DNA from 2 places in the Apibacter sp. B3919 genome. Region 2 is predicted to be linked to the other one. Evidence: riboswitches for the same ligand, from Rfam matches in the RefSeq annotation. Region 2 holds a riboswitch; the other holds the start of a gene.
What was found. Region 2 has a riboswitch for S-adenosylmethionine ahead of J3U20_RS09610 (TonB-dependent receptor plug domain-containing protein). Riboswitches for the same ligand answer to the same signal wherever they lie in the genome.
Positions count from the first base shown of each region.

Region 1 (17,067 bases), on a different contig from region 2:
ATACAATATATCCTCTAAAGAAATGAGAGACCATATTGGTACGATTAGTCCTGATCTAGAAGGGGGTATACCGGTAACAGTTATACAAAAAGGAAATAAAAAAGAAGGATTTTTAGGAAATCTTTCCAAAGAGTTCATTTTAAGTAAAATTGAAGAATATTCAAAATAATTATAAGAATAAAAGAAAATATCTATGCCGTTAATTAAAAGTATATCCGGAATTCGAGGGACAATAGGGGGTAAAATAGGAGAAAATCTTACACCGATTGATACCGTAAAATTTGCTTCGGCTTATGGAACTTGGTTAAAAAGAAAATTAAATAAAGAAAAAATTAAAGTAGTACTTGGGAGAGATGCACGGATTTCCGGTCAAATGATCTCCGAGTTAGTTTCATCCACTTTACAGGGAGTAGGAATAGATGTTGTTGATTTAGGACTTTCGACAACTCCAACGGTGGAAATTATGGTTCCATATTTACAAGCAGACGGAGGAATTATTTTAACGGCAAGTCATAATCCTAAACAATGGAATGCGTTAAAACTATTGAATGCTAAAGGTGAATTTATATCCGATAAAGAAGGTAAAGAATTATTAAACATAGCTGATACGGAAGATTTTGATTTTGTTGAAGTGGATTATTTAGGATCGTATGTAAAAGAAGAAAAAGCAATAGAGCATCATATAAACAAAATATTGGAACTGCCTTTAGTGAACGTTGACTTAATTAAAAAAGCAGGATTTAAAGTGGTGGTTGATGCCGTAAATTCTACAGGAGGTATATCGGTTCTTCCCTTATTAGAAAAATTAGGAGTTGAAGTAGTCGAAATGTATTGTACACCCAACGGCCATTTTCCACATAATCCCGAACCGTTGGAAGTTAATTTAGGCGAAATAATGAAAAGAGTTCCTAAAGAACAAGCGGATTTAGGAATAGTTGTGGATCCGGATGTAGATCGCTTAGCATTTATATGCGAAGATGGAACCATGTTTGGAGAAGAATATACATTAGTTGCTGTTGCAGATTACGTTTTAAGTAAAACTCCTTCAGCTACGGTTTCTAATTTATCATCTTCACGGGCATTACGAGATATTTCAGAAAAATACAATCAAGAATATCATGCTTCGGCAGTTGGAGAAGTTAATGTAGTAACAAAGATGAAGGATATCAACGCGCGTATCGGAGGCGAAGGTAATGGAGGTATTATATATCCGGAATTACACTATGGTCGTGATTCTTTAGTTGGAATTGCCCTTTTTCTATCCTATCTTGCTGAAAGAAAGATTACAATAAAACAACTTAGAAATACGTATCCTTCCTATTTTATGGGAAAGAAAAAAATTGATTTAAGTCCGGAAATTAATACAGATGTTATTTTACAAAAACTAACCGAAAAATATAAAAATGAAGATATAAAAACTTATGATGGATTGAAAATCGATTTTTCCGATAATTGGGTACACTTAAGAAAATCAAATACAGAACCTATCATCCGTATATATACTGAAGCTCCTACACAACAAGAAGCCGATCAATTGGCAAATAGGTTTATAGAAGAAATAAAGCAGGTATCTGACTAAGATAATGATTATCCAGGTGATTAAAAAATTAAAGTAGAAATCCATTTTTAAATAAAATAGACTAAACAAAACGTCTAATTTATACTGATTTATATAATTTTTTAATCTATTAAAATCATTTAATCTGCATTAGTTAAGTATAGTAAAATAGGTTTGATCTATAAAAATTAAATTTGATTGAAATGGAAGTTAGCTATCTTTATAAAAATTAGAAAAAAAAGATTCTATGAAAAAAATTTTTTTATTTTCGTTTACCATATTTTTATACTTTTTAGCTAACTTTTATATTTTTTATCATATATATTCCTTATTATCTGAACAATCAATTATACTAAAAAGCATTTTTTTCTTACTGGTATTTTTTCTTCCCTCATCTTTTATATTATTTTTACTTTTCTCAAAAAAATTATCTTTAGCATCTGCAACGATTTTATATAAAATTTCTACAAGTTGGCCGGTTGTTCTTTTATACTCTTTTTTACTTTTTCTTGTTTATGATGGATTGCTTTTATTAAATAAGTTTGGTGAATTTATACCTGAAAGTTTCTTTAATAACAATTATGGTATTATCTTGATTTTATGCTTAGTGGTTTGTATAGGTTTCTATGGATATAGAAATTATTTTAATAAAAGGAGAATTTATTTAAAATTAACAACCAATAAAAAGTTAATTAAACCTTTAAAAATTGTAATGATCAGCGACCTTCATTTGGGTTATGCCATTCAAGGAAATGAACTGAAAAGCTGGATTAATAAAATTAATAAGGAACAACCTGACTTAGTTCTTATAGTAGGAGATATCATTGACACTAATGTTAAGCCTTTACAGCATTTTTTATTGGAAAAGCATTTTAAAAAAATAAAATCCCGTTTAGGTATTTACAGTTGTTTAGGAAATCATGAATATATAAGTGGAATTACTGAAAGTATAGATTTTATTAAAAATGCCGGTATTCATTTACTTAGAGACTCTTCAATTTTAATTGAAAATAGTTTTTATATTGTGGGAAGAGATGATCGTACCAATAGCTCTAGAAAGCTTCTTAATGAATTAATTAAAGATCTTGATTCCTCTAAACCTATAATCGTTTTAGATCACCAGCCCTATCATCTGGAAGAATCCGAGCTTAATCAAATAGACGTACAATTTTCAGGACATACCCATCAAGGACAAGTTTGGCCGATTTCTTTAATTACTAAATCCATATTCGAAAAATCTCACGGTTATCTAAAAAAGGGAAAAACTCATATCTATGTAAGTTCAGGAATCGGAATTTGGGGAGGAAGATTCAGAATAGGAACCAATTCTGAATATGTGGTAGTAGATTTTTTACAAGATTCAACCCAAAATTAATTTTAAATTTAAGTGTTATTTTTAAAGTTTTAAACAATAGAACGTCCTTTTCCCGTTCATTATATAATTATTTATATAATGCTTTAAAATAACACACTTTTGTAAATCTCATTTGAAATAGTTAATTTTTAAAATATTTATTATGAATAAAAAAATAGCTGTTATTTGTTATGACCATCCCACAAGGAAAACACAAGAAGTATTGTTGCGATTAAAAGGGAAAGGATATCATAAAGTTGATGTATATGCAATACCATTTGTTCCTAGAAAACCTATACAAGCACTTATTACACATCGTCCCACCGAATTACTTCTTACCCTGGAAAATGAACAGTTAGCTAAAAATTTAGACTATACCTATATAAAAAAAGAAATAGGAGAGTTGGATAACTGTTTTACAGAAAATTCCTATCATTCTATCTTAATAGCGGGAGCAGGTTTATTGCCCGAACAATTAGTTACCAATCATAAAATTATAAATTCTCATCCGGGATATCTTCCCTTTGTTCGGGGTTTAGATGCTCTGAAATGGGCGGTATATGAAGATTTACCGATAGGAGTAACAGTTCATTATGTAAACAAAGAAGCAGATGCGGGGCTTTTAATTATTCAAGAAAAAATAGAAATAGCTACAGAAGATACGTTTCAAACTATATGCTTTAAACTTTGGAATTTAGAAATGCAGCTGTTGGTAGATTCTATTGAAAAGGTCGATACCATTAAAGATTTTATTTCCTTACCAACGGATGTGACAGAGCCTCATCGAAGAATGCCTCGAGTTAAAGAAGAAAAATTATATTTAAAATTTGAAGAATATAAAAATAAAAATATAAAATAAGCAGGCTTAAAAAAGCCTGCATCACTAAATAGAATTTAACATGTTATTGAATTTAAATTAAATGAGTTTACAAATTTAATTGGTGAATTTATACATATACTTATAATTAGTCTTTAAATTTTCTGATTCTATTCTTTTTTATCTTATAATTCATTCATAATTAAAATTCTAAACCATTCAAAATATTCAATAATATTTTAATTAATTTTTATAGCAACAATCGCAGTAAATTACTGATTGTGATCTTGAAAAATATATATTTGGATTTATAAAAAATATAAATCCGAATTCTTTTAAAAAATATCTTAGAAAGTTAGATAGATATACTAAGCTAGTTAATTTTACTATTGAAAATGGAATTATAAATGTGCTGAAAGTTACAATTGGCAATAAGTTAGAATGACTAATACTACTTTTTTCAGTTGAGAACAATATACTTTTAAAAAAATAAGCCAAATTATTTTTCATAATAGATTTATTTATGCTTTTATTAAACACTAATTTCGTGCCAAAATTTATATAATAATAAAGTAAATACTTAAAATATATTCCGAATACTGTATAAATACATATTAAATTTAAGTGGTAATGTGCGTTTTTGTTATACTATATAAAAGAAAAAAACCTTCTGAATTTATAATTCAGAAGGTTTTTTATATCTAAAGTTTCGTTTAAAAACTTATACTTTAATCTCTACTTCAACACCGCTAGGAAGCTCTAATTTCATTAATGCATCAACAGTTTTAGAAGAAGAACTGTAGATATCCATTAATCTTTTATGAGAGTTTAATTGGAATTGTTCACGAGATTTTTTGTTAACGTGTGGAGAACGCAATACGGTAAAAATTCTCTTATGAGTAGGTAATGGAATAGGACCATTAACTACAGCACCGGTTGCTTTCACGGTTTTTACGATTTTTTCAGCTGATTTATCAACTAAATTATAATCGTAAGATTTAAGTTTTATTCTTATTTTTTGACTCATTGTTTTAAAAATTAAACGTTTGTACCCTTAGCTTTAGCAATTACTTCATCAGCTATATTCTGAGGAGCTGCTTCATAGTGGTCAAATTCCATAGTTGAAGTAGCACGTCCTGAAGATAAAGTTCTTAAGGAAGTTACGTATCCGAACATTTCAGATAATGGAACAAATGCTTTAATAACTTTGGCATTATTTCTGTCATCCATTCCGCTTACTGTTGCTCTACGACGGTTTAAGTCTCCTACAATGTCCCCCATATATTCTTCCGGAGTTAAAACTTCCAATTTCATAATAGGTTCCATAATAACCGGTTTTGCTTTCTTAGCTGCTTCTTTGAATCCAAGTTTAGCTGCCAATTCGAAAGATAACTGGTCAGAGTCAACCGCATGGTAAGATCCGTCTTTCAATGTGATCTTCATACCGTCAATCTCATATCCTGCTAAAGGACCATTTTTCATAGCTTCTTTGAAACCTTTTTCAACAGATGGTATAAATTCTCTAGGAATGTTACCACCTTTGATTTCGTTTACGAATTCTAATCCGGTTTTTCCTTCATCAGCAGGTCCGATTTGGAATACAATATCAGCAAACTTACCACGACCACCGGTTTGTTTTTTGTAAACTTCTCTGTGATCAGCAGATCCCATTAAAGCTTCTTTATACTCAACCTGAGGTTGTCCTTGATTTACTTCAACTTTAAATTCTCTTCTTAAACGGTCTACAATGATGTCAAGGTGAAGCTCACCCATTCCTGAAATTACAGTTTGTCCTGAAGCTTCATCTGTTTTTACTTGGAAAGTTGGATCTTCTTCCGCTAATTTTGATAAAGCCATACCCAATTTATCAACATCCGCTTTAGTTTTAGGTTCTACAGCGATACCGATAACCGGATCAGGGAATACCATGCTTTCCAAAATAATCGGAGATTTTTCATCACAAAGTGTATCTCCTGTTTTAATATCTTTAAATCCAACTGCTGCACCAATATCTCCGGCTTCGATATATTCGATAGGATTTTGTTTATTGGCATGCATTTGATAGATTCTGGAAATTCTTTCTTTATCTCCGGATCGAGTGTTTAATACATAAGATCCGGCATCTAAATGACCGGAATAAGCTCTAAAGAAAGCTAAACGACCAACATAAGGATCGGTAGCAATTTTAAACGCTAAAGCTGCAAACGGTTCTTTTGCATCCGGTTTTCTTGCGATCGGTTCATCAGTTTTAGGATCTGTACCTTCAATAGCTTCTTTGTCCAGTGGAGAAGGAAGATAACGGCAAACAGCATCTAACATAAACTGAACTCCTTTATTTTTGAATGATGATCCGCAAACCATAGGTATAATGCTGATATCTATAGTTGCTTTACGAAGCGCTTCGTGGATTTCTTCTTCCGAAATTGAATCCGGATCTTCAAAGAATTTTTCCATTAAAGTTTCATCGTACTCAGCAACTGCTTCGATAAGGTTTTGGCGATATTCCATTACCTCCTCTTTCATATCTTCAGGGATATCTACAATATCAAAAGTAGAACCGAAGTTATCATTATGCCATACAATAGCACGGTTTTTAACTAAGTCAACTACCCCTTTGAAATCTTCTTCAGATCCGATAGGTAATACGATAGGAACCGCATTAGATCCTAACATTTCTTTAACCTGACGGCATACATTAAGGAAGTCAGAACCTTGTCTGTCCATTTTGTTTACAAATCCCATTCTTGGAACTTTGTAATTATCCGCAAGTCTCCAGTTAGTTTCAGATTGAGGCTCAACACCGTCAACCGCACTAAATAAGAAAACTAATCCGTCTAATACCCTTAATGAACGGTTCACCTCAACAGTAAAGTCAACGTGTCCCGGAGTGTCGATAATATTAAAGTGGTAAGACTGTGTATCCGGTAGTTTTTTACCGTCATCAGTTAATGGGAAATTCCAATTACATGTAGTAGCTGCAGAAGTAATAGTGATTCCTCTTTCAGCTTCTTGAACCATCCAGTCCATCGTTGAAGCTCCATCATGAACTTCTCCGATTTTATGGTTTACTCCGGTATAAAATAAAATTCTTTCCGTTGTAGTTGTCTTTCCTGCATCAATGTGAGCAGCAATACCTATATTACGTGTATATTTTAAATCTCTAGACATATTTTCTTTAGAATTTGAAATGTGAGAATGCTTTATTAGCTTCAGCCATACGATGCGTATCGGTTTTCTTTTTAACTGCAGCACCTTCCTCTTTAGCAGCGGCAATAATTTCAGCAGCTAACTTTTGAGACATGGACTTTTCATTTCTATCTCTTGAATATTTTATTAACCATTTCATCGCCATAGAAATTTTTCTATCCGGACGAATAGGCATTGGAATCTGGAAGTTAGCTCCCCCAACTCTTCTGCTACGTACTTCAACGTGTGGCATTACGTTTTCTAAAGCATCTTTCCAAATTTCCAGAGATGTTTTTTCCTGATTTTCTTTTTTAGTTTCTACGATTTCCAACGCATCGTAAAAAATTTTAAAAGCTATGCTTTTTTTACCGTCTTTCATTAAGTTATTAACGAAACGAGTTACTAACTGATCGTTAAACTTAGGATCCGGTAAAAGCGGACGTTTTTTTGCTTTCGTTTTTCTCATTTTACCTGAATAATTTCGTTATTACTTATTTTTTCTCTTTAGGTCGTTTAGCTCCGTATTTACTTCTTCTTTGTAAACGTCCTTGAACACCAGCTGTGTCTAAAGCACCTCTGACAATGTGATAACGAACACCAGGTAAATCTTTTACCCTTCCGCCTCTCACCAATACTATCGAGTGCTCTTGCAGATTATGTCCTTCTCCCGGGATGTACGCATTGACCTCTTTACCATTAGTTAAACGAACTCTGGCTACTTTTCTAAGCGCTGAATTCGGTTTCTTAGGTGTAGTGGTATATACACGAGTACATACTCCACGTCTTTGTGGACAAGAATCTAAAGCAGCCGATTTACTCTTCTTGGTAAGTGTGGCTCTTCCTTTTCTTACTAATTGTTGAATAGTTGGCATTTATGCTCTTTTAATTTTTAAGTTTGCAAATGTAGTGCTTTTTATTTATAAATGCAAAAAATAATACGCCCATAATCCACTGATTCATATGATTATTTATTTAAAATTTTATCTTTCTAAATGATAATAGTTTAATCTAAATTTAAAAAAAATCATGAATTGAATGAATTTTTCGTCAAGTATCTGAATTTAAGTTTTTAACTTTGAACCTGCTTAAAATTATATAAATACAAATAAATGAACGTGAACTACTTAAAATCGCTATTTTTTGTGGCGTTTGCAGCAGCTTCTTATGGAGTATTGGCAACTTTTGTTCGTCTGTCTTATAACGACGGTTATACTACTGCGGAGGTTACCTTTTCTCAAGCGGTCCTCGGCTTGCTAGGTCTTATCATACTTCATGGTTTTACTAAAAATAAACAGGTAAGTAAAGAAAAAAAATACACATTAAAAGATAAAGTATATTTAGTTTTGTGTGGAACATCTTTTGGTCTTACCAGCACCTTTTATTATTTAGCTGTTCATTACGGAATCCCAGTATCCATATGCATAGTTTTACTTATGCAAGCGGTATGGATGGGTGCATTAGTGGATTTTATTGTAAATCGTAAGAAACCTACACTTGTTGAAATTGTAGCCATTATAACCATTCTTTTGGGTACTTTATTAGCAACCAATCTTATCAATGAATCTCACGTTCATTTGAATGCAACAGGTGTAATTTTTGGAATTTTAGCAGCACTATCCTATACTTTTTCAATGTTTACGTCCAATAAAGTAGCCTTATCTATGCCCTCTACTTTGCGGTCTGTTTATCTGCTAGTAGGAGCCACCCTTATGGTTTCATTAATATGGGCTCATGCGCTGATAACTGAACCGTTCCATTTTTCAATATTTTATAAATGGGGTATTATATTAGCTGTTTTCGGCACTATTCTTCCTCCATTTTTATTTACCAAAGGTATGCCGGTGGTGGGAATCGGAATAGGAAGTATAATCGCTTCCTTGGAACTTCCGGTTTCTGTTATGATGGCTAAATTTGTGCTTAGCGAAAAAGTAACTTCCCTGCAATGGGTGGGCATTGTACTTATCCTTATCGCTATTGTTTTACTTAATTTAACTTTTATCCTTCCTAAAAGATTAAAAAAATAAAAAATTCAAAAAAAATACTAATAAGATAAAAATAAGGAACTTTTTAAATTACAATAATTTTCATGTAAAAAATATTTTTTATCGCTTGCTTTTCGCCTTTATGCGTCCCGGTAAATATTGTTTCTCATTGATATTTTAAATAACTTGCAAGACAATGAAACAGGATACATTAAAACATAAAGGAAAGAGAAATAAACTAATTAATTTACTTAAGCAAAAAGGAATAAATGATGAAATTGTATTAAACGCCCTAAATAAAATTCCTCGTCATCTCTTTATAGATTCAATATTTGAAGATCTGGCTTATGAAGACAGAGCTTTTCCAATATTATCCAATCAAACGATTTCCCATCCATTTACAGTAGCTTTTCAAACTCAATTATTACACGTTCAGAAAGGAGAAAAAGTTTTAGAAATCGGAACGGGTTCCGGATATCAAACTTCTGTTTTAGTAGCTTTAGGAGCACAAGTCTTTACCATTGAAAGACAAAAAGAATTATTTGAATTCTCCAAAAGAATCCTTAAAAAAATTAATTTCGTTCCTAAACATCAAATTTTTGGCGATGGATATTTAGGTCTTCCTTCTTTTGCTCCTTTTGATAAAATTATAGTGACAGCGGGGGTTCCCACCATGCCTAAAAAGTTATTGGAGCAATTAGCAGTTGGAGGGGTCATGGTTATTCCTATAGGAGAAAAAGAGCAAAAAATGTATACCGTTCTAAAATTAGATGAAAATACATTTGAGACTATGGAGTTTGGAGATTATCAATTTGTTCCTATGTTAGAAAATAGAGTGATTGAATAAAAAATCGATTGGTTTCAATTAATAATTTTAAACCGTATCTATTTTACTAAAAAGCATTATGTTTTAATAATTTGAAAAAATATAATCTAATCTAATTTTCTAACTAATAATTGATCTAAAAAAAATCATTTTCAAGATACTCACCAAGAAGCATAAATTTCAAAAGAAACGTATAGATAACGTTAGATAGCTTGATTCTCTAAAATGTATTATACAAAAAAGAGTATCTTTGTTTTACTAAAATTCTAAATATGGTCCATTATTTATTAAGAGAACCTAAGTCAGCTACCGAGACGCCTTCATTAATACTTTTACTGCATGGATATGGAAGTAATGAGCAAGATTTGTTCAGTTTTGCAGAAGAATTACCCGATGATGCCTACGTGATTAGTTTACGAGCCATACGAGAAATTAGCATGGGTGGATATGCCTGGTACGATTTAGATTTTACTTCAGGAGCCAAAATGATTAATTCCGACCAGGCCATTGAATCGCAAAAAATTATTATGAAATTTTTGGATCAAATCCAAACTAAATATCCTTTCGATACTAATTCCATAACCTTGTTAGGTTTTAGTCAAGGAGCAATCCTTTCCTTTTCATTAGCATTACACCATCCTAAAAGGTTTAAAAAAATAGCCTGTTTAAGTGGATATCCGGATCCGGAATTATTGAAAGACGTAAACATGGGGGATGATTTTTCACAATTGGAATTTTTCTTTTCACATGGAAAAGAAGATCCTATTATTCCCATTCAATGGTCTCGTCAATTCAAATCAATATGTGAAGAATTAGATTTAGATTATGAATATCATGAATACAATGAAGGTCATGGCATAAATTCTGAAAACTATTATGATCTTTTAAATTTTTTGCAATAAGATGAAAATTGGAATTGTTTGTTATCCTACGTTCGGTGGGAGCGGGATAGTTGCCACCCAATTAGGAATGGAGATGGCCGCATTAGGTAATGAAGCTCATTTTATAAGTTATAGCATTCCGGCAAAGCTGGATGTCACCTTGCCTAATGTATATTTTCATCAAGTTTGCGTTAAACAATATCCTTTATTTGAATATCAACCCTTTTCCTTAGCATTGTCTACAATCATTGTAAATGTTGCAGAAACTTACGGATTAGATTTGCTGCATGTGCATTATGCAATACCTCATGCTTATGCAGCCTATTTTGCCAAGCAAATTTTAAAAGAGAAGGGTGTTGACTTACCGGTAATCACTACCTTACACGGTACAGATATTACTTTGGTAGGAAGTCATCCCATTTATAAATCCGGTGTCGAATTTTCGATCAATAAATCCGATTATATAACCTCTGTTTCCCAAAGTTTAAAACAAGATACTTTTGAGGCATTTACTATTAAAAAAGACATTGAAGTAATTCCGAATTTTATTGATAATTCTGTTAAAATATCAAGCCCGTGTATCCGAAAGAATTTTGCTGCTGAAGATGAAAAATTACTTATTCATGTATCTAACTTGAGAAAAATTAAACGCATTGATGATGTAATGTCGATTTTCAATCTGGTACAAAAAGAAGTTAAATCAAAACTTTTGATTGTTGGAGAAGGACCGGAGACAGAAACCATTGAGCATTTAACTAAAGTGTATCATTTGGAGGATAAAATTAAAACGTTGGGAAAAATGGTTGATGTATCTTCAATTTTAAGTATTGCAGATCTATTTTTATTACCTTCTGAACAAGAAAGTTTCGGATTGGCAGCCTTAGAAGCAATGGCCTGTGGCATACCTGTTATTTCAAGTAATGCCGGGGGAATTACGGAAGTTAATAAAGACGGTTTTTCAGGATTTGTATCTCCTGTTGGTGACATCCCTTCCATGGCAAAGAATGCCATTAGGCTGCTGAAAGATGAAAAAATGCTTTCACTTTTCAAAAAACAAGCGAAAGATCAAGCTTTACTTTTTGATAATTCTAAGATAATTCCTATATATAAAGAATTGTATGACCGAGCATTGGGCAATCATAACTAAATAGTTGAATTTACATACTTATCAACCCAATCAGCTGAAAAAAATAACATTTATATTCGGGTCTTTAATCCATGAAGAATGCGCTAATTTATGTAAACAGATGAAGCCTATAAAATAATTACCTGAAAGGCTGCTGTATTGTTCTTCGATGGACTCAAAATCATCAAAACCGGAAAATTGATCGTGATATCTTACATAAACCTTATAAATTTTAGTATCGACTAATTGTAATTGTTTATTTAGATGAATATATTTCTTGTTTTCATATCTGTAATCATACGTTAAAGCTGAAATATCAGAAAGCACGGCAGATCCGGTGGGTTTATCTCCCGCACCTTTACCGATCATCAGTTGCTTTTCTGAAAAAGCACTTTCTAAAACCACTCCATTATATTCATAATTTACATGAGCTAACGTATTTTCTTTTTCTATAAAAGTAGGAGCACAAAAACCCGTAATTTCATTATTATTTTTATTGCATCTTGCTATTAACTTGATTGTTAAATTTCTTTGACGAGCAAATTCCAAGTCGAAATCACTTATTCTTGATATTCCAAAATTAAATATAGATTCCGGTTTAGTAATAAGTCCAAAAGCATGAAAAAGAATAATACACAATTTATATTTAGGATCAATTCCCTCAACATCTAAGGTAGGATCTGATTCTGCGAATCCTTTTTCTTGTGCTTCTTTTAAAACCACAGGATAAGAAAGTTTTTCATGGATCATTTTGGTTAAAATGAAATTGGTAGAACCATTAAAAATTCCCGATACCGATGTTAATAAATCATTATCATAATATTCTTCTAAATTTCTGATAATGGGAATACTGGCACAAACAGAGGCTTCATAGAGTAGGGGAACTTGGTATTTTTTTTCCAACTTTAGTAGTTCAGGTAAATGTTCGGCAATCATCTTTTTATTTGCCGAAACTACAGCTTTTCCGTTTTTCATGGCCTCTGAAACAATATCAAAAGCAGCATCAGCGTCATCTATTAATTCGACAATAACTTCAATTTCAGGATCCGATAATAACTCGTATTTATCAGTAGTAAAATACTTTTTATCGATTGATCTCGGTTTATCGGGATGTTTAATACATATTTTTTTAATATTTGCATCTACACTTTCGGCTTCTTCTAACACTTTATACAATCCCGTTCCCACACATCCAAATCCAAAAATTCCTAATTTAAGTTTATTTCTTATCATTCAATTATTCAATTTATAAAATTAACCGTTAATCTAAAGCTTGTTTGATATCATTAATCAGGTCATCCACATTTTCAATTCCTACCGATAAACGAATTAAAGAATCTTGAATTCCTGTTTCTTTACGAACTTCAAGAGGGGTTGATTTATGGGTCATTGTTGCAGGATGGCTACCCAAACTCCTAACATCGCCTAAATTTTCAGCTAAAAGGAAAATTTTGGTACGGGTTAAAAAATCTTTTGCCGCTTCCAAAGTATCGTCTTTTAAACTAAAAGATACCATTCCGCCAAACCCTTTTTGTTGTTTGGCCGCAATATGATGGTTGGGATGATTTTTTAATCCTGGATAATATACTTTATCTACTTTGGGATGTGTAGTTAAAAATTCAGCAATTTTTTGAGCATTTTGTGAATGTTTTTCCATACGCAGAGATAGAGTTTGAATTCCGCGTAAAGTTAACCAACTATCAAAAGGAGAGAGTACGCCCCCTGAGGTATTTTGTAAGTATTTTAATTCTTCGGCTATTTTAGGATCTTTCACAACTATAAATCCGGATAAAACGTCTCCATGTCCTGAAAGATATTTAGTTCCACTGTGTACAACAATATCAGCACCTAAACGTATCGGTTGTTGTAAAGCAGGAGATAAAAAAGTATTATCTACAATTAATAGTGCTCCCACTTGCTTGGAAATTTTAGAGATTTCTTCAATGTCGGATATTTTTAAAGTTGGATTTGTAGGGGTTTCCAACCAAATGAAGCGAGTTTTATTTGAAACTGCATGTAAGACATTTTGAATATCAGTCGTATCAATAAATTTAGAGGTTACACCAAATTTATTATAAACCGTAGTAACTATTCGATAAGTACCTCCGTAAACATCATTTACAGCAATAATTTCATCCCCTTGTTTTAATAACTTTAAAACACAATCCGTTGCTGCCAATCCCGATGAAAAAGCAAATCCGGCAATACCGCCCTCTAATTCAGCAATGGCCTGCTCTACAACTTTACGGGTAGGATTAGCCGTTCTTGTATAAGCAAATCCTTTATTCAAATCCGGTTCTTCCTGAACATAAGAAGAGGTTTGGTAAATAGGAGTAGATATAGCTCCGGTAAGTACATCAGGAGTAGAAATATGTACTAATTTTGTTTCTAATTTCATGACTAGGTTGTTTTTTCTAATTAATAAATGCCTTAAAATTCATTAATCATCATAAAACAACTTATACAAGATTCCCATTTAAATGCTAAATTATGAATTAGCTTCTTTATGTAGGTCGAAAGAAGCTCGTATTATATGTATTTGTATGTAAGCTGTTTCGACTTATCTTTCCTTTACGGTTGGATGCAGCACCTACTCATATAAGAGGGTTGCTAAGGTATCATAGGGCCAATTCCCTCCACCTTTCTTGATAAGTAATTTTATTAATGATCGCTAAATATATTACAAAGATACGTTTTATTTTTTAATTTCCAATAAAAAACGATTTTATTATAATATTTATAAAGGTAATGTATTTTTAATAATCATTATAATATAAGACATAAAGCATACTAAATATAAATGAATTTACCAAAAGAAGTATTTTAATAATCATCGAAATTAATTTTAAGTTGAAAAAATAAAATTTTTTGTGATGGTAACTAATTTATATTAAGATCAATAATAATATTATGCAATGTAAATGATATTTTAACAACCCATTTATTTAATACTGATTTTATTTGTTGTTAAGCTTTTTTAATACATTTTCAATCAATTGCATTCGGCTGTCTAATTTTTGTGAAGCAGCATCTAATGTAAACCCTTCTTCCAATAATTCTTTTATTAGAATCATTTTTTTTATATTTTCATAATTGTATCTTCTGTTTTTTCCTTCCTGTTCTGTAAGACTTTTGATAATTCCTTTATCTTCCCAATACCTAATTTGTCGTGTAGGAATTCCCGTTATTTGAGAAACTTCGCCAATGCCCACAATTAATTGCTCTAAAAACTTAAAATCGAAAGATAAATGATTGGTTTCGTTCATTTTGTAAATTATTTACATTATTTGAAGTAAATATACAAAATAAAAGTTAAATTTGTAATTGTAAATAATTTACATAAAATGTAAATATTTAACAATAAACTATAATTAAAATTTAAGTATTATGTTAATAGACAAAAATGTTATTATAACCGGCGCTACTGAAGGAATAGGCTTGGGAATTGCTCGTGCTTTCGCCCAACAAAGAGCAAATCTTGTTCTAATTGCCAGAGATTCTCAAAAATTAAATAACATCAAAGAAGAATTTTCGTCGTATCATGTAACTGTTTCTCTGATTTCTGCGGATTTGACGGAAATTGAAAAATTATCTTCAGTTGGTAAACTAATTTTAGAAAAAGTAAAGACAGTTGATGTGTTAATTAATAATGCAGGAATCGGTCGTTTTAATCCTTTTGAAGAAACATCTGAAGATTTATTAGATAAACACATTAATCTTAATATGAAAGCGCCTTATATACTGACTCAAAATTTGTATCAATCTTTGAAAAAATCCAAAGGAAATATAATTAATATTTCATCTTATTTTTCACACAGAATGTTACCGGGAAGAGAATCTACTGCTTACTCCATGACAAAGGGCGGTATAGATTCATTTACTAAATCATTGGCTTTTGAGGCAGGAAAAGATGGAATTCGGGTTAATGCTATTGCTCCTGGAAGTATCGATACGCCGCTTCTACGATATAATTTAGAACAACTTAGCGAAGAAGGGAAAACAAATTTTCATACAATGATTAAATCTATATATCCGATGGGAAGTATTGGAACGGTAGAAGATATTGGGGCGGCAGCTGTTTTCCTGGCTTCCGATCAAGCCCGATGGATTACCGGAACGATTTTATCAGTTGATGGTGGGTTAACAACTAATTAGTTAATAAAAGATAGCATAAAAGAATATAAAAAAACCAATCCCAAAACGGATTGGTTTTTCAATTCTATTTATAGTACAATATTGACAATTCGTTTAGGCACAACAATAATCTTTTTAGGTTGTTTGCCGTCAAGATAATTCGGTGTTTTTTCATGGGCCATTACTGCTTCTTCAATTTCTTTAGGAGTAGCGGAAATAGGCATTTCAATTTTAAAACGTACTTTTCCATTAAAACTAACCGGATATTCATGTATTTCGGAAACAAGATATTCAGCGTTAAATTCAGGGAATGCTTGAAATTCAATGCTGTTTTCATGTCCTAATTTTTCCCATAGCTCTTCTGAAATATGTGGAGCATAAGGAGAGATTAAAATGCACAAAGATTCTAAAATTTCTCTTTTATAACATTTTATTTTTACCAAATCATTGGTAGCAATCATAAAAGAACTTATGGATGTATTGAAAGAAAAGTTATCCAAATCCTCTTTAACTTTTTTTATTAATTGATGAATTATTTTTTGTTCTTCTTTAGTAGGTTTTTCATCTGATACAAAGAAAGTTTCTCCTTCACCGGAATGATACAGTTTCCAGAATTTTTTTAAGAATCCATGAACTCCGCTAAGTCCTTGAGTATTCCAAGGTTTAGCCTGTTCAATAGGTCCTAAAAACATTTCATACATACGTAAGCTGTCGGCTCCGTATTCATCACAAACATCATCCGGATTAATAACATTGTAGTAAGATTTTGACATCTTTTCTACTTCTCTCCCGCATATAAATTTACCTTCTTCAAGAATAAACTCTGCATTTTTGAATTCATCTCTCCAATTTCTTAATTTTTCTAAATCAACTTCATCTGTAGTTCCTTTAAGAAGTTTTACATCAATATGCAGTGGAGTGGTATCTTGTGCTTCATGTAATAAATTGTAAGAGATGAAGTTATTAGTTCCGTTAATTCGGTAGATATAAGCACTTTGACCTAAAATCATCCCTTGATTAATTAATTTTTGGAACGGTTCTTCTTGGGCACAGTATCCATAATCTTTTAAAAATTTATTCCAAAAACGTGAATACAATAAATGTCCCGTAGCATGTTCACTTCCTCCAATATATAAATCTACGTTTTCCCAATAATTTATTTTTTTAGTATCGGCAAAGCAAGAATGGTTAGTTGGATCTGTG
Region 1 covers NZ_JAFNMG010000001.1:624,372-641,438, reverse strand. Annotated here, with positions in the region: gene J3U20_RS02890 (TlpA disulfide reductase family protein) at 1-169, shown strand, start outside; gene glmM (phosphoglucosamine mutase) at 194-1,579, shown strand; gene J3U20_RS02880 (metallophosphoesterase) at 1,806-2,933, shown strand; gene J3U20_RS02875 (formyltransferase family protein) at 3,076-3,771, shown strand; gene rpsJ (30S ribosomal protein S10) at 4,451-4,756, opposite strand; gene fusA (elongation factor G) at 4,768-6,897, opposite strand; gene rpsG (30S ribosomal protein S7) at 6,905-7,381, opposite strand; gene rpsL (30S ribosomal protein S12) at 7,407-7,787, opposite strand; gene J3U20_RS02850 (EamA family transporter) at 8,025-8,939, shown strand; gene J3U20_RS02845 (protein-L-isoaspartate(D-aspartate) O-methyltransferase) at 9,094-9,744, shown strand; gene J3U20_RS02840 (alpha/beta hydrolase) at 9,996-10,625, shown strand; gene bshA (N-acetyl-alpha-D-glucosaminyl L-malate synthase BshA) at 10,627-11,751, shown strand; gene J3U20_RS02830 (homoserine dehydrogenase) at 11,782-12,963, opposite strand; gene J3U20_RS02825 (trans-sulfuration enzyme family protein) at 12,992-14,128, opposite strand; SAM riboswitch class I at 14,288-14,385, opposite strand; gene J3U20_RS02820 (MerR family transcriptional regulator) at 14,688-14,996, opposite strand; gene J3U20_RS02815 (SDR family NAD(P)-dependent oxidoreductase) at 15,118-15,885, shown strand; gene leuS (leucine--tRNA ligase) at 15,954-17,067, opposite strand, start outside.
Region 1: linked by a shared signal. The riboswitch ahead of J3U20_RS02825 (trans-sulfuration enzyme family protein) and the one ahead of J3U20_RS09610 (TonB-dependent receptor plug domain-containing protein) in region 2 are both predicted to bind S-adenosylmethionine.

Region 2 (17,067 bases):
ATATTTACCGGATAAAGCGATTGATGCGCTCGATGAAGCGGGATCAAGAGTCCATATTAAAAATATCAAAGTTCCAAAGGAAATAGTTAATTATGAGAAAGAATTAGAAAAAATCAGAGCTGAAAAGACTAAGGTAATTAAAAGCCAAAAATATGAAGAAGCTGCAAAATTAAGAGATACCGAAAAAGAGATTGAAACTAAATTAGCGAATGCACAAAGAGAATGGGAAAAATCTTCAAGAGAACATCGGGAGATTGTTACCGAAGATAATGTTGCAGAGGTAGTTTCAATGATGAGCGGTGTACCTGTACAAAGAGTTGCAGAAGGAGAGCTTAAAAAACTTGCTCAAATGAAAGATTTGATGAAAGGTAAAATTATCGGTCAGGACGAAGCGGTCAACAAAGTAGTAAAAGCCATTCAGAGAAACCGTGCCGGATTAAAAGATCCTAACAGGCCTATAGGTACATTTATATTCTTAGGAGCAACCGGAGTTGGAAAAACTCAATTAGCAAAAGTTATTGCCAGAGAATTATTTGATTCAGATGATGCTCTCATTAGAATAGATATGAGTGAATATATGGAAAAATTTGCCGTATCTAGATTAGTAGGAGCTCCTCCGGGATATGTAGGATATGAAGAAGGAGGGCAATTGACAGAATCCGTAAGAAGAAAACCTTATGCTGTAATCCTCTTAGATGAAATTGAAAAAGCACATCCGGATGTATTTAATATCCTTTTGCAAATTTTAGATGACGGACATGTTACGGATAGTTTGGGAAGAAAAATAGATTTTAGAAATACAATAATCATTTTAACTTCCAATATCGGAACTCGTGAACTCAAAGAATTCGGTGACGGTGTTGGATTTGGAACTTCTGCCAAAAAATCATCTTCCGATATAAGAGCAAAATCTACTTTAGAAAACGCTTTAAAGAGAACTTTTGCGCCTGAATTCCTAAATAGGATCGATGATGTTATCATCTTTAATAATTTGGAAAAGGAAGATATATCCAAAATTATAGATTTAGAATTGAAAAATGTGTACGATAGAATTGCTAAAATTGGATATGAAGTAGAATTATCTCCGGAAGCTAAAGAATTCATCATTGAAAAAGGATGGGACAAAAATTTCGGTGCACGTCAGCTTAAACGAGCGATCCAGAAATATGTGGAAGATGTGATCGCTGAAGAAATTATCAATTCATCGATACATGATGGAGACCATCTCTATATTGGATTAAATAAAGAAAAAGACAGTACGGAAATTAAAATACTGGAGGTTGAAAAAGAATCTCCGACTAATGAATAAAGTTTAAATTAATGAACAGCCTGTTTGATTGTATCAAGCAGGTTTTTTTTATTTTATAAATACCGGAGTAGTTAATAAATAGTTACAATCCATAAAAAATCCGAGAGAATTACTAATGATAAACAAAAAGCATTTGCCCAGAATGGCTGTAACCCTTTTATTTTTTTTCTTTGGAGGCAGTTCCGCGACCTGGGCTTCACGAATTCCAACGATTAAATTATCGATGAATGTTTCCGATTCCAACTGGGGATTGGTTTTACTATTTTTATCAATCGGAACACTTATTACGTTACCTTTTGCGGGTAATTTAATAAAAAAGCTGGGAAGTAAAAAATCAACCCTTATATTTATCATTCTTTACTTTATATTTTTAATCGGGATTGGATTTTGCGGTGAATTATGGCAATTGAAACTCAATTTAATAGCCTACGGGGCCATAGGTAATTTAACCAATATAGCTATCAATACACAAGCTGTTAATGTGTCAAAATCCTATAAAGGTCAAATAATAGGCTCCATGCACGGTACTTGGAGCATTGGAGGTTTTTTTGCTTCTTGGTTAGGAGCGGTAATGATTGCTAAAAACATACCACCTTCTGAGCATTTTATTTTATATTCTTCCATAGGAATTCTGGTTTCCCTTTGGTTATTCAGATACTTGTTGCCGGATGAATCCAAAGAAGAATCAATGGAATTACCAAAAAAATCAAAATTTATCAGAGTTGATAAAAATCTTATTGTCTTAGGATTTCTAGCTTTTTTTGCTATGGTTTCTGAAGGAACGATGACCGATTGGTCCAATGAATATATGAGGAATATAGTGAAAGCCGATAAAAAATATATCGGATATGGATTGACTGCCTATATGGCAGCCATGGCTTGCGGACGATTCATTTCTGATTTTGTAGTTCGAAAATTCGGTTCAAAAATTACGTTGATCATCAGCGGATCTTTAATTTTTATAGGTATGATCTGTGCTGTTCTATTTCCAACATTACTAACTACACTTCTTTCGTTCGTTATTGTTGGACTGGGAATATCTGCAGTCGTACCCTTAGTATATACCTTAGCGGGAAATTCAAAAACTGCTTCGCCCGAACAAGCGCTTACAGTTATTACCAGCATTGGTTTTATCGGTTTTTTTCTAGGCCCTCCTTGCATTGGTTTTTTAGCTGAAAAATTTTCATTACAAATATCTTTTACTTTCATTTCCTTATTTGGAATAGGAATAATTTTCTTGGTAAGATTTTTTAAGATAAAGTAAATATATTTCTTTATCTTAGAGGTAAAATAATATAATATAAAATTATTTTATTATGAAAATTATGGTATATTTACATCACTTATCAAGAAAGGTGGAGGGACTGGCCCTGTGAAACCTTGGCAACCGGCCTGCTTAGGCTTGGTGCTAATTCCAGCCCTGAGGGGAAAGATGAGTGATTCGCGAGTTGTGAGTATGTTGAGTTGTGAATAATTTCTTTTTTCCTTTCCGGTTTTTCTTGATACAGTTTTAATAAATATAATTTACTAACTGTAAGAAAGATAATGAAAAAAGTTTCTTTGTTAATGGTAAGTTTAATTTTAGAATTTACCAATTATGTGGATGCTCAAGAAAAACGAGCCGTAGATTCCCTTGATCTTGAAGAGATTGTTGTAGTCGGTGGCAGAAGTTCAGAACGAACCAAAGTAAATTCTCCCGTTGCCATAGATGTAATAGATGTCAGGAAAATAGAAAAGGCATCTCCTCAATTAACCGTTAACGACTTATTAAATTATTTAGTACCTTCATTCAATTCAGTTCGCCAATCTTCTTCCGATGGAACGGAACATATTGATCCGGCTACCTTGAGAGGTATGGGTCCCGATCAGGTTCTGGTATTAGTGAATGGAAAAAGACGGCATACTACCTCATTAGTCAACTATCAAAATACAGTAGGTAACGGATCTGTGGGTACAGATTTAAGTGCCATACCCGTTTCAGCAATAGAAAAAATAGAGGTTTTGAGAGATGGTGCTGCAGCTCAATACGGTTCGGATGCCATTGCCGGTGTAATTAATATTATTTTAAAAAAGAATGAGGGCGGCTCGGCATCCATCACCTATGGATTAACCAATAGAAATGACGGGGAAACTTACAATTTTAGCGGAAATTACGGGGCTAAATTAGGAGATAAAGGAGGAAGTATCAATCTTTCTTTTGTAGTCAGCCAAAGAAATAAAACCAATCGTTCTTATGATAATAATCTGGACAAGTTTGGCGATAACTTTGCCTATGATTTTGCACCGGATCCCGATCAGGCCAGAATAAACGATGAAAAAATTATGGCAGAAATGGGTTTAACCCAAAAAGACTTCCGTTTCAGGGCAGGAGATGCTCAAATTAAAAATCAACAGTTTTTTATAAATTCCATTTATCCATTATCCGAAAAGTATGAGTTCTATTCATTCGGCGGAGCAAGTTTAAGACAAGGAGAAGGAGCTGAATTCCGAAGACTTCCCAGTGAAAAAACTAATGTAGTTAAAGAACTTTATCCGATAGGATTTCAACCTTTATTAAAATCCACTATTTATGATATTTCTAACTCTACGGGAATAAGATATATGCATAATAATTGGATGGTAGATATAAGTAATACCTTTGGAGAAAACCTTTTTAATTATAAGGCTACGCATACAAACAACGCTTCGTTGGGTATACATTCTCCAACGGAATTTAAAGCCGGGGGACATGAGTTTATGCAAAATACTATCAATCTGGATATTTCTAAAAAAATAAATACACTTCTTTCCGTTGCCTTCGGAGGAGAATTTAAATACGAACAGTATAGAATAAAGGCCGGTGAAGAAGGCTCATGGATGCGTTACGATAAATTTGGTAATCCGGCAACAGCATCTACTCTTCCCACCGATATACTGGGAGAGGGGGGAGCACAAGGTTTTATAGGATTTTCTCCTGAAAATGCGTTAAAAGAGGACAGAAATAATGCCTCCGGTTATGCGGATGTAGCATTTAAAAAAGGAAAATTTTCCGGTGATTTGGCAGGAAGATATGAGCATTATTCCGATTTTGGTAATTCTTGGATAGGAAAGTTGGCGGTGCGTTATGAATATGTAAACGGATTTGCTGTAAGGGGAGCTTTCAGTAATGGATTCAGAGCCCCGTCTCTTCAACAGCAATATTTCAATAATTCTTTTTCCAGTATCTCATCGTCGGGATCAGGAGTTGTTTCTAAAGGTATATTTAGAAATGACAGTCCTTTGGCAAAAGCTTTAGGTATTGATAAACTTAAAGAAGAAAAATCTATAAATGCGAGTGCCGGTTTAACATTTAAACCTTCTAAAAAAATATATGTAACCGCTGATGCTTACTATATCAAAGTTAAAGATCGTATTGTACTCACGAGTGAATTTGTTAATGCAAAAGTAGAATCTTATGGAGTGGAAGGAGCACGATTTTTTACTAATGCTGTGGATACGGAAACGAAAGGTATTGATATAGTGGCCACATATAAAGTTGGTTTAGGAAGGGGAAATCTGGATATAAGTTTATCAGGAAACTATACAGAAACAGAAATTGTTGATTATCATTTTCCCAAAGTTTTTGAAGGAGACAGAAATGAATATTTCGGTCCCGATCAAACCAATATAATTGAATCTTTAAGTCCAAAAGCAAAGGCAACTTTAAGCTTCAATTACTCAGTTTCGAAATGGAATTTATTAGTAAGAAATACCTATTTCGGTAAAGTTACGAGAGATGGTTACCCATACGGTTCGGTACAACATCACGATCCTAAATTAGTAACCGATTTTAGTATCAGTTATTCCATACGAAAAGATTTAATATTAACGATGGGCGGGAATAATATTTTTGATGTATTTCCGGATAAGCAAATCTATGAAAATTCTTATTATAATGTTTTCAAGTATGCACCGGTACAGATGGGTACAACCGGAGCTAATTGGTTTACTAAGCTTTCTATGAATTTCTAAAATTAGACTTATATATTTAAAATAAATATGAAAAAAATAGGCTGGAAGACAGCAACTGCCATAGTCATATCCAATATGGTAGGAACGGGAGTGTTTACAAGTTTAGGATATCAAGTTCCGGAATTACACAATACGTTTACCATTATTCTTTTATGGACAATCGGGGGAATACTGGCTTTAATAGGTGCTTTTATCTACGCGGAATTGGGAGCTCATTTTAAGCAATCGGGAGGAGATTATATTTATCTTTCTCGTACCTATCATCCTATCATGGGTTACATCACCAGTTGGGTATCGCTTATAGTTGGTTTCTCCGGTCCGATTGCTTTAGCGGCATTAGCTATGGCTAAATATTTGGGTTTTGAAAATGAAAGAAGTACAGCTATTCTCATTATCATTATTATTGCTATATTTCAATGTTTCAGCCTAAAGGTAAGCAGTCGTTTTCAAAATATATTTGCCGTTCTTAAGGTAGCATTCATTATAGTACTGATTTTAATTGGAATTTCGATAAGTCCGTCTCCTACCAATGCATTATTATGGGATAATTCTTGGACTCATGAAATTATCGTTTCGGCTTTTGCCAGTTCGTTAGTGTTTGTAACCTACGCCTATACCGGTTGGAATTCTGCCTCTTATATTGTTGAAGAAATTGAAAAGCCAAAAGTTAATCTTCCCAAAGCGTTGATAATAGGAACTGTTTTTGTAACAGTAAGTTATGTGTTGGTAAATTTTGTTTTTTTAAAACATGCTTCAATCGAACAAATGGAAGGAAAAGAAGACATTGCCAATATCGCATTTACCAATATTTTAGGCGTTCGGGGAGTAAAATGGATAAGTTATTTGATTGCATTGCAATTAGTTTCAACCATTAGTGGCTATTTGTGGGTTGGATCGAGAGTAACCCAGGCAACAGCAAAAGAAAATCATCTTTGGAGTTATTTAGGTAAAGAAAATAAAAACCGAATACCTATTTGGGCTGTAGTTGCTCATACTCTTATTAGTATACTAATAATATTGAGTGGTAAATTTGAAGAAATTTTTATTTACACAGCATTTGTACTTCAACTTCTTTCAACGGCTGCCGTGAGTACTTCTTTATTTATTAAGAAAAAAGATCGGGTACTTTTCAAAGGAAATATTTTTTTACTAATGCCCGTTATCTTTTTACTTTTCAGCTTTTATATTTTGTATTTTACTTTTGTCAACCATCCTCGGGAGAGTATTATTGGATTAGGAATCATAGGAGCCGGTATGACCCTTTATTTTTTTGATAAAAAAAGAGTTGATTGAAAATATCAGTTTAATGAATATAAAAAAAACCGAAAGATTTGTCTTTCGGTTTTTTAACGTAATTCTTAGGTTTATTTTTTTATGAATTTGTAATTCTTTCCTAAAATTTTTATAATATAAAGATTGGGCTGTAGATCAGAGACATTTATAGAAATTTTGTCTTCAATTAAAAGTCGTACATTTTTAACTAGTTTTCCACTATTATCAAATATAGTTAATGTTATAAATTTTTGAATATTTGAAGGAACACCTTTTATATTAAGTGTTTCATGAGCGGGATTAGGATATATGATTATGTTATTGTTATCAGTAATTTTATCATTGAAAATTTGATTTACGATTAAATCATAGCATTTATTTTCAAGAAAAGCATCTTTATATCCTTTAACCATTATGTAATATGATCCGGGAATTAAATTTATTTGAAATTGATCTTTATTATTCTCTGTATTCGTGCTACGGGTAATATAATTCTTTGAAGAATCATATAAAGCCAAAGTATAATGTTCAGAAAAGTTTTTAAGAATAATTTCAATAGTAGATTTTTTATAAATTGAAAATTTATAATAATCTAAATCATAACTGGAGCCAAGTGCAGCTGAATATAAAGTATTGATGTTTATAGGATATGCAGTTTCAAACGAATCATTAGGTTCGTAATTAGCTGCACAATTAGTAGAAGTACGGAATGAATTTTCTTCAAAATTGGAACTGATAGAGGCAGAATAATTGGCTTTTACTCTCCAATTATAAGTGGTATTTGCATTTAATTTTGAGAGAAGAAAAAATGTATTTGTAGTTGCAATGGCAGCTGTTGTCCAGGTTAACTCTAAAGATGATTTATATTCAACGGTATAATTTGAAATCCCGGGCATTTCATCCCATTTTAAAATAGCGCTGTTGCTAGTAATATCGTAAGCACTCAGATGGGTAGGAGTTGGATAAATTAAGGTATTGAATGTAGACTGAGCATAATTGGAACTGTTTGAAGTATAGCAATTTGCTTTTACTCTCCAACTATATGAGGTATTTGGTTTTAATCCTGTAAGGGTGTATAAGGTGTCGGTTGATTCAAGGGTTTTAGTATTCCAATTTTCTTCTTTATTTGTTTTATATTCAATAGTATAACTTAGAATTCCCGGTATATTATTCCATTTTAATACGACACCAGTTGAAGATATATTCGAAGTAGTGAGACCCGAAGGTATAGAACAAGTATAATTAATAGGGTGTATATTTATTATTGCACTTTGATTGGATTTATATCCTGCCGGTTCAGATAATTGAAAGTATCCATCTGCATAACCGCCCCAACCAAAATTAAAATGAATGAGGTTGTTACTATCAATTCCATCAGCAATAAAGGTATGTGCTCCTTGCCTGTTGCTTCCTTTATAAAACACAGGATAATTTTTTATTAGCTGATCCTTAATTAGTTTTATCCACTCGGGATTACTATAATTTCCTTTATTAACCATTTTTATATCCGAACTGTATTGAAAGTAATTTTTCAATGCTTTTAAAACTGAGTTATTAAATGCCCCCGAACTGTTAGGTCCGTAAATCATATTAACCGATATACCGGTGTGAAGCATTAATGTGGCAACTGCATCGATTTGTTGCGTGGTGGATGTAAGGGAAAGGGAAGTAGGCATATTATTCCATAAATAGGTAGTGTTAGCAAAATCAGCTGTTAATGTTTTACCTTTCCAATCATAATAAGTATTTTGAATCTTATAGGTATTAGAGCTTTTACCTTTGACAGGGTAATTCCAATATTTCATAATTTGGGCCATAGTGGTAGCCACACAACCCGTTAGACAAGATTGGTTTTCATAAGTTTTGGGTACCAACTTATTATAAAATGTATTTTGACTCCACTTTGTTGTAATCAAAGGATCTTTTGTTAAAGGAATTTCATTGTATTTATGATTCATTTTAGATAAAGGCATTTCTTTTCTATAAAGTAAAGCGTCCCATTCTTCTTTTATTAAAGATCTTTCTTTATCCTCGCCGATTTTTTTTATTTTACTTTTTCTTAAATATTCGTTTGCTGATTGGTATTCTCTAAGAAAGTATAAAAATTCGGGCGATTGATTTCCTTCCGGGTTAAGAGTTGTATCAAATGAATAAGCTAGAATTGGGTGGTTTTCACTTTGTGAAGAAATTATTATAAAACCATTTAAGCTTTTAAAAATGTAGAAACCATCGTATTTTTTATCAAAACGATTGGTAATATTAATTAATTTATTGTGGTTTGAATTTTTTAACTGAATCCTTTGATTTAAAAAATTATTGGCTACAATACGGGCAGTTTTTTCAGAAATATCTTGACTATAAAATGTGTAAGATATAAATATAGCTATAATTAAAATAGAATATTTTAATCTCATCGGAATTGTTTTTAGTGTTAATAATGAAGTAAAATTGTAATTACTATAAATTTAATTATTCTAATAAACGTATACTGTTTGGTATAGAATATATAGTTGAATGGAGTGAAAAGATTTTGATGTAATTATTTTAAATTAAAATAATTACTTACTAGGAAAAAATAAATTTATTAAGATAAAACATAAGCTTTTTAAGTTTTTTAGGTTACTATATATCAAATTTACTAAATTATATTAAATAATGTGTAAAAATGATAATATAAAGTTTACTATTAATTTTTCTTTTTTGCATATCTATTTTATAAATATAATTTGCATAAAAAAACCGAAAGATTGATCTTTCGGTTCTTTTTTAATTAAAATTAAAAACTCATTTTTTAATGAATTTGTAATTTTGCCCCTGAATTTGTAAGAAATAAATATTCGGAGGGAGGTCTGAAACATTTACAAGTATATTATCGTCAACTTTAGATTGCAAAATTTTCACAACACGCGCATTTCTGTCAACTATTGTTAATGTAATAAGTTTTCCTTTTTCGAGTATATTTAAACCTTTTATATTTATAGCATCATGAACAGGATTAGGATATACGATAACGGAATTCTCAGGATTGTCAAATTCAACTGAATTCTTGGCAGGAACATAATTAACACTTAGATTGTAACATTTGCCCGGCTCATATGCGCCATTTTTACCATAAACATATACATAATAAATGCCTTTATTTAAATTTTTAATATCAATAATTTCTTTGGTAGTTCCGCTGTTAGTACTACTTCCTATTTCTCTTTTTAAATTATCATAAAGTTTAAGGTCATAATCATTGGGTAAATTTTCTAAAACAACCAAAAGATCAGATTTTTCACCGATATATATTTTATAATAATCATCATCAGTTGAAGAACTTATATCAGAAGAATAGGTCAAGATATTTCTTATTGTATAAGCAGAATCAAAGGTGTTATTAGGCTCATAATTACCCTTACATAATGAATTACTGCTTTCTGTTTGAACTTCTAAATTATAACAAAAAGTAGTATCATAGGCACCTTCATATCCATATACGTATACATAATAATTACCGGCAGGTAAATTTTCAGCTACAATTTTTTCATTTATTGTACCCTTATTTGAACTGCTGTCAATTTCATCACCTACTTCATCAAGAAGTTTTAAATCATAGTTTTTAGGTAAATTTTGAAGTAAAACCGTTATGTCTGATGTTTCACTGATTGTAAATTTATAGTAATCTTTATCTGTTGGAGAACCAATACCTGCTTCGTATACGGTATTCAGATTTATTGGCGTTGCTTTTTCTAACGAATCATTAGATTCAAAATTATTAACACATGGAGAATCTGTTGCGATCGTTTCTACTAATAAGTCATAACATTGAGTAGCATTAAATGCGTTATCAATTCCTTCAACCAATATATAATAAGTTCCGGGATCTAAATTGTCTAGATTAATAGTTTCATCGCTTAGATCTTCATTATAACTTCTTCCTATTTCTCTTTTAGAAGAATCATAAACTTTCAATTCATATTTATCAGCTATATTTTGAAGAGTAACCGAGATGTTAGATTTATTATCTAAAATAAATTTATAATAATCAAGATCATTAGGAATTCTTATTCCTGCTGAATATGTATTATCAGTTTTAATATGAATGGCATGTTCAAATGAATCATTGGGTTCATAATTATTAATACAAGAATGTCTGGATATATCAGTATCAATTAAAAGTCTGTAACATTCTATTGGATTTAATTTACCTGTTATTTCAATGTAATAGGTACCTGAAGGGAGATCTTCAATATGAATTACTTTGTTATTGGGTTCATCAAATACTCCTTTAGCTACAAATTTTTTAGATGAATCATATAAATTGAATTCATAACCAAAATAAATATTTTGAAGACTTATATTAACATTAGAAGTTTCTTTTAATGTAAATTTATAATAGTCCATGTCTCTAGAAGATCCAATAGCCGCATAGTAAGTGGTAAGAACATCAATTGGATAAGCTTCTTCAAAAGATTCATTGGGTTCATAATTAGTACTGCATGTAGGAGCAGCAGGTCCGGAATTGAACGTTAATTCATAACATTCTGACTCATCATATACATCATTATAACCAGATACTTTTAAATAATAGGTACCGGGTAAAAGATTTTCAATTTTAATTCTTTCTCTTGACTCGCTACCTGCAATACTCTTCCCAATTTCTTTAAAATAACGATTATATAATGTTATATCATAATCCTTATTGAATTTATTCATTATTACTATTAAATTTGAATTAGTAGTAAAAACAATTTTGTAGTAATCAACGTCACCAGGATATCCTATACCTGCATAGTAAGTAGAATCAGAATTTATTAAATAAGCATCAGCAAATGAATTATTAGGTTCGTAATTATTAACGCAAGCAGATGAAGTAGGGGATTCAGAGATACTAGTTTGAAAAGTTGTTTCTGCAAAGTTATTTGTATTAGAATAATTAGCATCGCAATTGGCTGCTACTCTTGCAGTATATGTTGTATTTGCCTTTAAATTTACTAATTCAAGAGAAGATCCTGTAGCTTTATCATTAGCAACAGTCCAATTAGAATCACCACTCGATTTATATTCAATCTTATAACTTTTAAATCTAATATCATTATTCCAATTAAGAGTGGCACTGTTGGATGATATGTTTGATGTTGAAAGACTTGAAGGTGGAACGCAATAAGTATCTGAAGGATAGATATTTATTACTATCATTTGGCTGGATGAATAACCGTGAAGATCATTAATATAATAATATCCGTTAGCCTCTCCAGCCCATCCTAAATTAAGATGTACATAGTTATTTGAATCATATCCGTCAGCTATATATGCATGTTCAGCACCCGGGCCTATAGATGAAAAATAAACAGGGAATCCTTGTGAAATTTGGTCTTTAATAATATTTAACCATTCCTCATCTGAATTAAAATCGGATCTGTTTTTTAATTCAATATTTGAGCTGTATTTAAAATATTTTTTTAAAGCATTGGGAACTTTTTCACTATGAGCACCTGATCCAATTGGTCCATACATCATATTAACGGAAATTCCGGTATGAGACAAGAGTGTAGCCACCGCATCGATCTCCTCTTCAGTAGAACTTCCTGAAAGCGAGTTAGGCATCTTACTCCATTGATAGTTTGTTTTTTGAAAATTAGCACTTAACTTTTTCCATTTCCAATTATAGAAATAATAAAAATAAGAGGAAGGAATTCGATAAGTTACAGAATCATTTCCTGTAGCAGGATAATCCCAATATTTCATTATTTGTCCTAAAGCTGTTGCAGCAGAACCCGTAAATGTGGGTTGCCCTTCATAGGTTATCGGAGTTTTTTTGTTATATAAAGGAGCTTGATCCCAATTGGTTTTTATCAATGGAGCAATCGAATCCGGAATTATAGCATTAACCGATGGCTTTTTTAATAATTGTGTATAATTTGGAAATTCATTATCGGAAAGTAAAGCATCCCATTCTTTTTTTATTTGTTCCTGATCTTTACTATTAGATTTTTTTAAAGAGTTTTTTCTAAGATTTGAATTGGTATACTGATAGTTATTTAAAATATTTAAGAATTCTGGAGAAGTCTTTTTATTTGTTGGTATGGATGAGTTTAAAGAATAAGCTAAAATCGGATGATTTGCGCTTTCAGCGGATACAATACAGAATCCGTTTCCATTCTCCACTTTGAATACATAAAAACCATCATATTTTTTATCAAAAGTTGATGTAATGTTTGTTAATTTGAATTGTTTCGATAATCTTTTTAAAGGATCTTTAGCTTTCAATTTTAAAAAATTGTTAGCTACTCTTTGAGCAGTTCTTTCTGAAATATCTTGTGCTTGAGAAACACTAAATATAATGAAAGCTGTAATAAAGAGCAACGGTTTAAAATTTATCATAATCAGAGTTTAGGTTAAATTAGTAAATAAAATAATGTTGAGTTTATATTGTATAACAAGTATTCTTACTATTTTATTCAAGATAAAATAATGAAAATATTAGGGATCAAAATACCTTATTATTTAATAAAAAGGTATAAATGCTTAAAATATAATTTATTAAATCTTAATTATTTCATTTCATTTATATATATTTTGGTTAACATAATTCAAATATATAAAAATTATTTATATTATAACAAAATACTATAAACATATAATATATTTATGTTGATAAATATAAATTAACTTTTTATCAATAGTAAATATATTATTAAGATTTGATACGTAATTAATGTTTTTACTTTATATATTAATAATATTTCTAACATACTATTAGATATAATGAATTTCAAAAAAATATATTTTATGTTTATAAGGAATAATGAAAAGATTAAAGAAAAGTGATTATTGATATAATATAATTTATGATTTAATTTATGTATTATTAGGTAAAAAAATCTGATATTTAATGTTTAATTTGATTTTATGATATAAATAGTAAAAGTATTTAATAATATTGATTACTTTATAGTTTAAAAAAAATATATATAATAATTAATTTTTGAGAAAGATAAGAGGATTAAAATTTAATATATATAGTGTAAGATTATTTTTAATTGTAAACCTATTGACCAAATAAATTAAATTCAATTATAATTATGACAACATTAGTTTACAATTGATTAATAAGGTTTTTCTAAAATTAAAAAGTTCGATTATAAACCAAAAAGATTGAAGCATATGAATATTTAATTTTTTTAAAGATAAAAAAATGGCGTTTAAATTTTGAGAATAAAAGAACACTGTGATTTAATTAAATTTTTATTAAATGATCTTGTGAGTAAAAATATTCTAATAAATAAAAAAAGCCCTGTTATATCAGAACTAATTCATAATTATAATTTAAAAATATTAAAATTAATAGACGAATTTAAAAGTAACTAAAATAAAAGATAAAAAATAATATTTATATTTTTTATTAATCAATAAAGTATTTTTTGAAACAATTATTCAACTAAAGGGGGGGCAATGGAATTTATAAGATAGATAAACATTATGAATATTGATTTATTTATAATTTTATTAGATATTGAAATTTTATGAATTCAGATTTTTTTTGGATCAATAAAAAAGAAGTAATTTATGAAAACTTTATTCTTTATTAAATTTAAAAACAAAATAGAAATTGTAATAATATGTAAATCAGAAATATAAAAAAAACCTAAAATTCATATAAGCAAATTTTAGGTTTTAGGGTGGCCAATGGGTCTCGAACCCACGACCTTCGGAACCACAATCCGACGCTCTAACCAACTGAGCTATGGCCACCGTTTTGGGAATGCAAATATAGGAATAGATTTCATATTATCAAACAAAATTTTCAAAATCTTTCAGACCAATCCATTTTTGAGAAGTAAAGCCTTCGCCAGCATCACAGCCTATTAACCTACCCAAATTTTCTGCTCTGTATATAATACTTTTTTTAAAATTAATGGAGGTAATAGGAGTATTAGGTTCTAATGAATTCGGATCATAAAACTGTGTTTTATAGGCCATACAAGCTTCTATTTTTTTATCTAAAAAATGAGATATATCAATTATAAAATCCGGTTTTTCTTCATTCCATTGAATATAATTGAATATATGTTTAGGTCTCCAAGTATCTTGTGTAACCCCATTATAACTTGTTTGTATTTTTAATAGTCCGGAGAGAAAACAGGCATCATAAACAAGTTTAGCAGCTTTCCCATGATCTGGATGTCTATCGTTTACCGCATTAGCTAAAACAATATCCGGTTTATATTTTCTTATTATTTTAATTAATTCGATTTGATGAGTATCATCATTTTTAAAAAAACCATCTCTGAATTTTAAGTTTTCACGATAAGCAATCGAAAGTATTTTACCGGCTTCTTCGGCTTCGGCTTTTCTGGTAATCGCTGTTCCCCTTGTCCCTAATTCACCTTCCGTCAGATCTAATATTCCCACTTTTTTATTTTCAGAAATCATTTTGGCCAGAGTTCCTCCACACCCTAGTTCAACATCATCAGGATGGGCGCCTATGGCTAATATATCTAATTTCATTGGTCAAATTTTAAGTTAAAAAAACTCCAGTAAGTCATTACTGAAGTTTTAAAGTTTGGTATATAAAATTTTTTTACAGTTCAGATTTTACTTTGGACATAAGTTTTTCAATTCTTGCCTTTATATTTGTATTATCAGAAATTTGCCAGGCACTTATGGTAAATGTATTCCCTTTTGTTCTGATCATAAGACCATAATCAGGATTATTTGAAGTCCAAATTCCGGGTGAAGAAGCAGAGCCAAATTCTTGTTGAATCAAAGCTTCCACTTTCTGTACTTTTTCATTGGTAGATTGTATTTCTTCTCTATATTTATATTTTTCTTGAGAATAACCAAATATAGAAGAAAAGGTCATTGTTACTAATAAAATTAAAATTTTAGCATTCATAATATGTTGTTTTAATAAGGCAGAAACCTAAATTACTATTCTTTCCATCAATATTTATGCCAAAAAGATAAAAAAATATACCCATGGTATTACTACTATGGGTATATTTAATTTTTATAATAGTATTACTATATTACTTTTTATAATTTTTGTATTTGTTAAAGAATTTATCAACTCTACCTGCAGTATCAACCAATTTAACTTTTCCTGTATAAAAAGGGTGAGAAGAACTTGAAATCTCCATCTTAACTAAAGGATATTCTACTCCTTCATATTCAATTGTATCTTTTGTTTCTGCAGTAGATTTACATAAAAATACCTCGTCGTTGCTCATATCTTTAAAAACAACTAATCTATAGTTATCCGGATGAATGTCTTTTTTCATTTCTCTAAAAATTTGAGTTGCAAAATTACAATTTTATTTCTAAATAATCAAGAATACTTAGGAAAAAAATATGAGATTCTTCATATTAGAAAAATGTGTTAATATTTAGTTACACAAGTAGTTGTTTAATAAGATAATTATATTTGTGTGACAGATTAAAATTACTTGATTATTTAACTAATTTATTTTTTAACCCTTTGTCAATAGCATCTAGAAAATCTTCAGTATTAAGATAATCTTCTCTGGTCATTTGTTTACCTTTTACTAATAAAGCAAGGTCTTTGGTCATTTTACCTCCTTCAACAGTTTCAATACAAACCTTTTCCAGCGTTTCTGCAAAATTGACAACATCCGGAGTATGATCTAATTTACCGCGATGCATTAAGCCTCTGGTCCATGCAAAGATAGATGCTATGGGATTGGTAGAAGTTTCTTTACCTTCTTGATATAATCTATAATGTCGGGTAACAGTACCATGAGCCGCCTCTGCTTCAACGGTTTTGCCATCCGGTGTAACCAAAACAGAAGTCATCAAGCCTAAAGAACCAAAACCTTGAGCAACAGTGTCTGACTGCACGTCACCATCATAATTTTTACAAGCCCATACAAAGCCTCCGTTCCATTTCATGGCACAAGCTACCATGTCATCGATTAGACGATGTTCATAAGTAATTCCCAGTTCTTCAAATTTAGATTGATAATGATCTTCATATATTTTCTGAAAGATATCTTTAAATCTTCCGTCATAAGCTTTTAAAATGGTATTTTTAGTGGACAGATATAAAGGCCATTTTTTGGTTAATGCCATTTGAAATGAAGAATGCGCAAACCCTTCAATAGATTCATCGGTGTTATACATGGACATTGCAACTCCGTCATCTTTAAAATCAAAGACTTCCCAAGTTTGAGGCTCACCGTTTTCAGGTGTGAAAGTCATGGTTAATTTACCGGGACCTTTAGTTACCACATCCGTTGCTTTATATTGGTCTCCAAAAGCATGGCGGCCAATTACAATGGGTTGCGTCCATCCTTGCACATATCTCGGAACGTTATTCATAATAATAGGTTCTCTAAAAACTGTTCCTCCAACAATATTACGAATGGTGCCATTAGGCGATTTCCACATTTTTTTTAAGTTAAATTCTTTAACACGGGCTTCATCAGGAGTAATAGTAGCACATTTTACGGCAACATTATATTTTTTAGTTGCTTCTGCAGAGTCTATAGTAA
Region 2 covers NZ_JAFNMG010000006.1:73,041-90,107, reverse strand. Annotated here, with positions in the region: gene J3U20_RS09620 (ATP-dependent Clp protease ATP-binding subunit) at 1-1,309, shown strand, start outside; gene J3U20_RS09615 (MFS transporter) at 1,425-2,573, shown strand; SAM riboswitch class I at 2,650-2,748, shown strand; gene J3U20_RS09610 (TonB-dependent receptor plug domain-containing protein) at 2,855-5,299, shown strand; gene J3U20_RS09605 (APC family permease) at 5,327-6,592, shown strand; gene J3U20_RS09600 (C10 family peptidase) at 6,664-8,985, opposite strand; gene J3U20_RS09595 (C10 family peptidase) at 9,356-12,937, opposite strand; tRNA gene J3U20_RS09590 (tRNA-His) at 14,235-14,308, opposite strand; gene bshB1 (bacillithiol biosynthesis deacetylase BshB1) at 14,348-15,064, opposite strand; gene J3U20_RS09580 (hypothetical protein) at 15,138-15,452, opposite strand; gene J3U20_RS09575 (type B 50S ribosomal protein L31) at 15,586-15,837, opposite strand; gene J3U20_RS09570 (isocitrate dehydrogenase (NADP(+))) at 16,007-17,067, opposite strand, start outside.